Regions from separate parts of the Rhizobium etli CFN 42 genome, predicted to be linked through region 2. Evidence: riboswitches for the same ligand, from Rfam matches in the RefSeq annotation. Region 2 holds a riboswitch; the other holds the start of a gene.
The links. A riboswitch is a leader RNA that binds a small molecule or an ion and turns the genes downstream of it on or off. The one in region 2 is predicted to bind cobalamin.

Region 1 (3,392 bases), 1.5 Mb from region 2:
AGATGATGCCTGAGGACAAGCAGAAGGTCGTCGGCGAATTGAAACGCCAGGGTTTCATCGTCGCCAAGGTCGGCGACGGCATCAACGACGCGCCGGCGCTGGCGGCTGCCGATATCGGCATCGCCATGGGCGGCGGCACCGATGTGGCGCTGGAGACGGCCGATGCCGCCGTGCTGCACGGGCGCGTCGGCGACGTGGCGCGGATGATCGAACTGTCGAAACGGACGATGCGCAACATCCTGCAGAATATTACCATCGCGCTCGGTCTGAAGGCGGTGTTTCTGGTGACGACCATTGCCGGCATCACCGGGCTCTGGCCGGCGATTCTTGCCGATACCGGCGCCACCGTGCTGGTGACGATCAACGCGCTCAGGCTGCTTCGAGTAAAGGGACAATGACTATTCGGGGCGACTCGCGCCGGGCCGGGAAACAAAAATCTGAGGCCCGGCTACAGGCCATCCGAACCTTCTCCACAGCCTCACTTCGTTAAGCCTTCGTTAGCCATGTTTTTCACAGGAACGCAGCGATTTCAAACCTGTCGTAACGCGATGCACAAACCATCCGTTGACGTGATTTTGGATTCGCGTACTATATCTAGTGTTCAAGGTTCCTTCGATTCGTCAGGATCGCGGGCGAAGATGGGAATACGGTGCGTTTCGCCATGACGGCGCAACAAGGCCGGAGCTGCCCCCGCAACTGTAAGCGGCGAGCAACTGTCCGATTTCAGGTCACTGAGGCATGATGCCTCGGGAAGGCTGGGGCAGGGTGCTTCGACCCGCGAGCCAGGAGACCTGCCTTGAACTAGATGTCCACGGGCGGGGTGTCCGGAAGGTGCGTGCATGAAAGCGGAATAATCCGCGCCTGTTGCGCCGCCCTGAACGCCCGCATGAGCACTTCGGGGTTGAAGTCATGTCCAGAATATCAAGGCCGCCGCCCGCGCAAATCCCGAAGGGGATCGTATCGGGCGTTTAAACCGCCGACTTTGCCAGATCACCATCAAGCGTTGCCCCGGACGTCGCAAGGCGCCCGATCCCAGTATTACGTCCTGAATTTGACATCACGAGGAACATGATGAGTGTTACCGTCTACAGCAAACCCGCCTGCGTCCAATGCACCGCCACCTATCGCGCCCTCGACCGCCTGGGTGTCGATTACGATATCGTCGATATCTCCCAGGATGCAGAAGCGCTTGATCGTGTCCGCAGCCTCGGCTACATGCAGGCGCCCGTCGTCATCGCCGGCGAGCGGCATTGGGCGGGTTTCCGTCCCGATATGATCAGCGCGCTCTCCTGACCCGAGGAGAAAGGCGATGGGGCTGATCGTTTATTATTCTAGCCGATCCGAAAATACCCATCGCTTCGTCGCCAGGCTCGGATTGCGCGCGGCGCGCATTCCGGCGAGCGGTGCGGACGCGTTTCATATCCGCGAACCCTTCGTGCTTGTTGTGCCGACCTATAGCGGCGGTGACGGCAAGGGCGCCGTTCCCAAGCAGGTGATCCGTTTCCTGAACGATGCGGAGAACCGAGGACACATCCGGGGCGTGATTGCCGCCGGCAACAGCAATTTCGGTGAGACATACGGGCTCGCCGGCGACGTGATCTCGCGCAAATGCCAGGTGCCTTACCTGTACAGGTTTGAGCTCATAGGCACGGCCGAAGATGTCGCCAAGGTCAAACACGGATTGGAACGATTTTGGACACGGCAACAACTCTGACGCGGGATGCCGGAGCAAAACCACATAACACTTTTGCTCATCCCACCGGCGAACGCCCTTTGAAAGCGGCGGAAGCGCTCGACTATCATGCGCTGAACGCGATGCTGAACCTCTATGACGATGAGGGGCGGATCCAGCTTGACAAGGACCGCACGGCGGCCAAGCAGTACTTCCTGCAGCATGTGAACCAGAACACCGTGTTCTTTCACAATCTCAGGGAAAAGCTCGATTACCTCGTGACTGAGGGGTATTACGAGCAGGAGGTGCTCGACCAGTATTCCTTCAATTTCGTGCGCGACCTGTTCGATCAGGCCTATGCGAGGCAGTTCCGCTTCCCCACCTTCCTCGGCGCTTTCAAATATTACACCAGCTATACGCTGAAGACCTTCGACGGAAAGCGCTATCTCGAGCGCTACGAGGACCGCATCTGCATGGTGGCGCTGACCCTGGCACGGGGCGACGAGGCGCTTGCCCGCGACATGGTCGACGAGATCATTTCCGGCCGTTTCCAGCCGGCGACGCCGACCTTCCTCAATGCCGGCAAGAAGCAGCGCGGCGAACTGGTTTCATGCTTCCTGCTGCGGGTCGAGGATAATATGGAATCGATCGGCCGGTCGATCAATTCGGCGCTGCAGCTGTCGAAGCGCGGCGGCGGCGTGGCGCTGTCGCTGACCAACATCCGCGAGGCCGGCGCGCCGATCAAGCAGATCGAGAACCAGTCCTCCGGCATCATCCCGGTGATGAAGCTGCTCGAAGACAGCTTCTCCTATGCAAATCAGCTGGGCGCGCGCCAGGGCGCGGGCGCCGTCTATCTCAACGCCCATCATCCCGACATCATGCGCTTCCTCGATACCAAGCGCGAAAATGCCGATGAGAAGATCCGCATCAAGACGCTGTCGCTCGGCGTCGTCGTGCCAGACATCACCTTCGAGCTCGCCAGGAACAATGAGGACATGTACCTGTTCTCGCCCTACGACGTGGAGCGGGTCTACGGTATGCCCTTCACCGAGATTTCGGTGACGGAAAAGTACCGCGAGATGGTGGCGGATGCCCGCATCTCGAAGAAGAAGATCAAGGCCCGCGAATTTTTCCAGGTCATTGCCGAAATTCAGTTCGAAAGCGGCTATCCCTACATCATGTTCGAGGACACGGTGAACCGGGCAAACCCTGTCGCCGGGCGCATTTCGATGAGCAATCTCTGCTCGGAGATCCTGCAAGTGAGCGAGGCGAGCGAATATAATGACGACCTCTCCTACAAGCATCTCGGCAAGGATATCTCTTGCAATCTCGGCTCGCTGAACATTGCGGCGGCGATGGACTCTGGCGATTTCGGCAAGACGATCGAGACCGCGATCCGGGCGCTGACGGCGGTCTCCGACATGAGCCACATCGCCTCGGTTCCCTCGATCGAGAAGGGCAACGACGAAAGCCATGCGATCGGCCTCGGCCAGATGAATCTGCACGGCTATCTCGCCCGCGAACGCATCTTCTACGGTTCGGAGGAAGGCGTCAATTTCACCAATATCTATTTCTATACGGTGACCTATCACGCGATCCGCGCCTCGAACCTGCTGGCGGTCGAGCGTGGCGCGAGCTTCAGGGGCTTCGAAAATTCGAAATACGCATCGGGCGACTATTTCGACAAATATACCGAGCAGGAATGGAAGCCGGCGACCGA
Region 2 (3,392 bases):
AGCGCCACACGGACGCCGCCGTCGGTGCCGTTCTTGAAGCCGATCGGGCAGGAGAGGCCGGAGGCGAGCTGGCGATGGATCTGGCTTTCGGTCGTACGCGCGCCGATCGCGCCCCAGCTAACAAGGTCGGCGATGTATTGCGGCGTGATCGTCTCGAGGAATTCGACGCCAGCGGGCAGGCCCATTGCGTTGATGTCGAGCAGCAGGCGCCTGGCAATGCGAAGCCCTTCCTCGATGCGGTAGCTGCCGTCGAGATGCGGGTCGTTCATCAGACCCTTCCAGCCGACCGTGGTGCGGGGCTTTTCGAAATAGACGCGCATGACGATTTCCAGATCGCTGGAGAGGCGCTGCCGCTGTTCCGCCAAGCGCTCGGCATATTCGCGTGCTGCAGCAGGATCGTGGATGGAGCAGGGGCCGATGACGACGATCAGGCGGTCGTCTTCTCCCTCAAGGATCTGATGGATCGCATGACGGTTGCTGGTCACCGTCTCGCTGACGGCAACGGTGCGGGGGATTTCCGCGATGATATCGGCGGGTTTGGTCAGCGGGGTGATCTCGAGGATACGCAGATCATCGATGGTATCGGGCACGGCATGGCTCCTGTTTGGTCATACCGTGCGGAACAAAAAAGCCGCCAGGTAGACTAGCGGCTGTTCGGGTGGTCGTCGCGTCGAATTCAGTTACGCACGGGCCCGCATCCGCTGGGAGCAGCGGTACCAATAAAATCGCGAGGCGTAGACAGAAGTGATCGACATGCGGCGTGTTTAGCGTGGCGGCCTTCCGTTGTCACGCAGAATCTGCGGCCTGAAAGAGGGCTTGGGCGTGCAGCAGTCTCCAATGCATCGAGCGTGGTCGTGACCAGCGGCCGCCTGTTTACCGGCACGTCAGGCGGAAAAATCGCTGTTTGCCTAACGGCCTCATCGGACTCGGCTGCCTCCGCTTGCCCGCGAAGCGCTTTCCTGAAATAGATACCTCGTCAGGTGCCCGCTTTCACGCGGGAGAATCGGGAATCCGGTGCAAGACCGGAACGTGCCCAACGCTGTAAGGCCGACGCCCGCCGCTTCATCATGCCACTGGGTTTTGCCGGGAAGGCTGCGGCAGACGGATGACGCCAAGTCAGAAGACCGGCCTGGCAAGATAGACCCAACCCGCGCGGACGGCGGGCGGTTGCGTTGTTGGGGATTTGACGATGCGACCCTTTGTTGAGGATGCCCTGTCGGAGGCATCCGGTTTTTCTCCGGCCGAACGCGAGGCCGTGTATCACGTGATCATGACCCGACGCGACGTGCGCAGCCAGTTCCTGCCCGATCCGTTGCCGGACGATGTCGTGGCGCGGCTTCTGACGGCCGCCCATCACGCTCCCTCCGTCGGCTTCATGCAGCCGTGGAACTTCATCCTGGTGAAAAGCGAATCCGTGCGCGCGCGTGTCCGGGACGCTTTTGCAAAGGCCAACGAAGAGGCGGCACTGATGTTCGACGGCGAACGGCGGCAGGCGTACCGCTCCCTCAAGCTCGAAGGCATCGTGGAGGCGCCGCTCGGCATATGCGTGACCTGCGATCCCACCCGCGGCGGCAGCGTGGTGCTGGGACGGACGCACAATCCGCGGATGGATTCCTATTCGACCGTTTGCGCAATCCAGAATCTCTGGCTTGCAGCCCGCGCCGAAGGGGTCGGCATCGGCTGGGTCAGCATCTTTCGTGAAGGCGACCTGAAAACAATCCTCGGCATACCCGAGCATATCGAGGTGGTCGCGTGGCTCTGTGCCGGCTTTGTCGACCGGCTTTATGACGAACCGGAACTCTCGGTCAAAGGTTGGCGGCAGCGGCTACCGCTCGAGGAACTCGTTTTCCATGATGGATGGGGACGCAACGACCCTTAGCAATTACTGCTGTTGTGGTTGCGGGCCCGGCGTTGCCGGATTGGCAAGGTCGATCGAGCCCTGGTCGCCGGCAAGGAATTGCGGGCCGACCTGACGGACCTTGTTCTGCGTGGGGTCGTAGGGACGTTCGGGAACGGATGGCTGCGGCGGGACTGATGCTGCCGCGGTATCTCTCGCCGGCGGATTGGTGCGGACCGTCGTGATCGAGCCCTGCTGCGGCGGTTCGCTCAGGGCCTGCTTGCCGCGCATCTCCTCGTAATAGGCGGTGAGATTGCAGGCGCAGGAATTTTTCTCACCAGGCGCGCGGTTCTTGTAGGCAAAGGCGTTCTTCATGGCGCTATAGGGCGCGCCCGTTGCGGCCGAGATCATGTTCGAGGCGTCGGTGCTGGTCACGTCGCGATAGAAGAGCTCCGTCTCGATGCCGGGGCACATCTTGGCACAGGTCTGGGCATCGCGGCCGAAATCGACCGAGGTGGTGTTCGAGCTGATCGGGAAGAAACCGCCGTCGCAGCTGCGAACGCAGATGGTGCTGACCGGCGAAAGCATTTCGGCCCTCGGCAGGCCGTAACGCGGATCGGCCTCTTCACCGCCGCCGAGCGGAATGAAAGTGTCGGTGCGCATCGCCTGTTCCTCGACGCTTGGGGCGGGCTCGCTGGCGCTGCGCTCTGTCGGGGCATAGAAATTTTCGCTGTTGCAGCCATTGCGTTCGAGTGCCGCCGTCAATTCTCGGCGCGCGTCGTCATCGCCGGCCTGGCTGCGCAGCTCGTTGCGGCGGTCCTGGAGATAGCGGATATTGTCGATCATCCGGGCTTCGGCGTCAGAAAGCTCGGCGCAAAAATCGGCATTCTCACCGCCGATCACGACCATGCTGCCTGAGGTGCAGCCATAGCTGCGCAGATCGTTGCGGACTTTGCGCAATTCGAGGTTTTGCTCGGCGATTGCGCTGGCATATTGGCGCGCTTCCGGACCGTTATTGTTGCCGATCGATCGTGGTAGGTCGGCAAGGCGACCGCGCAAGTCGTTGCAAATAGCGCTACTCTGTGCGGCGGCCGGCGATGCCAGCGCAAGCACAAGAGCAAGAGACAGGTGTCGGCGTTTCACGGCGTTGTCCGGGAATGAGAAAGTGTCGATCGGTCAAAGGTGGCGTCCATCCGCCGTACCTTGTCTCTTAACGTGTTTCTCTTAATAAGCTTGGATCAATTCCTAGCGCATTTTCGAGATTTTATCCAGAAGATGCAGGTAAATCCGTCAGGTAAGTCGGCACAGCCTTGCACCCGGAGGCGGACACTGCAGCCGTCAACAGCAGTTCCCTTCTTCATACGAATTGTTATTCTCGGCGCTCGTTCCTGTGGGGAATTGGCTTTCACTGAGGATGAAGCAATGCGCTACATGCTGATGCTGCATGCGGACGAAACTGCCGGGAGCTCCATAGCGCCCGAGGACATGGCGCGCTTCATCGGGCAGATGTATGCCTATCAACAAGCGCTGGAGAAGGCGGCTGCGTTCGTCTCGA

Region 1: linked by a shared signal. The riboswitch ahead of nrdH (glutaredoxin-like protein NrdH) and the one ahead of bluB (5,6-dimethylbenzimidazole synthase) in region 2 are both predicted to bind cobalamin.

The regions. Positions count from the first base shown of each region.
Region 1 is NC_007761.1:3,937,817-3,941,208, reverse strand. Features, by position in the region: gene RHE_RS19015 (heavy metal translocating P-type ATPase) at 1-398, shown strand, start outside; cobalamin riboswitch at 588-813, shown strand; gene nrdH (glutaredoxin-like protein NrdH) at 1,072-1,293, shown strand; gene nrdI (class Ib ribonucleoside-diphosphate reductase assembly flavoprotein NrdI) at 1,310-1,714, shown strand; gene nrdE (class 1b ribonucleoside-diphosphate reductase subunit alpha) at 1,774-3,392, shown strand, end outside.
Region 2 is NC_007761.1:2,473,329-2,476,720, reverse strand. Features, by position in the region: gene RHE_RS12100 (3-deoxy-7-phosphoheptulonate synthase) at 1-590, opposite strand, end outside; cobalamin riboswitch at 962-1,147, shown strand; gene bluB (5,6-dimethylbenzimidazole synthase) at 1,190-1,879, shown strand; gene RHE_RS12090 (DUF2865 domain-containing protein) at 1,883-2,980, opposite strand; gene RHE_RS12085 (YciI family protein) at 3,260-3,392, shown strand, end outside.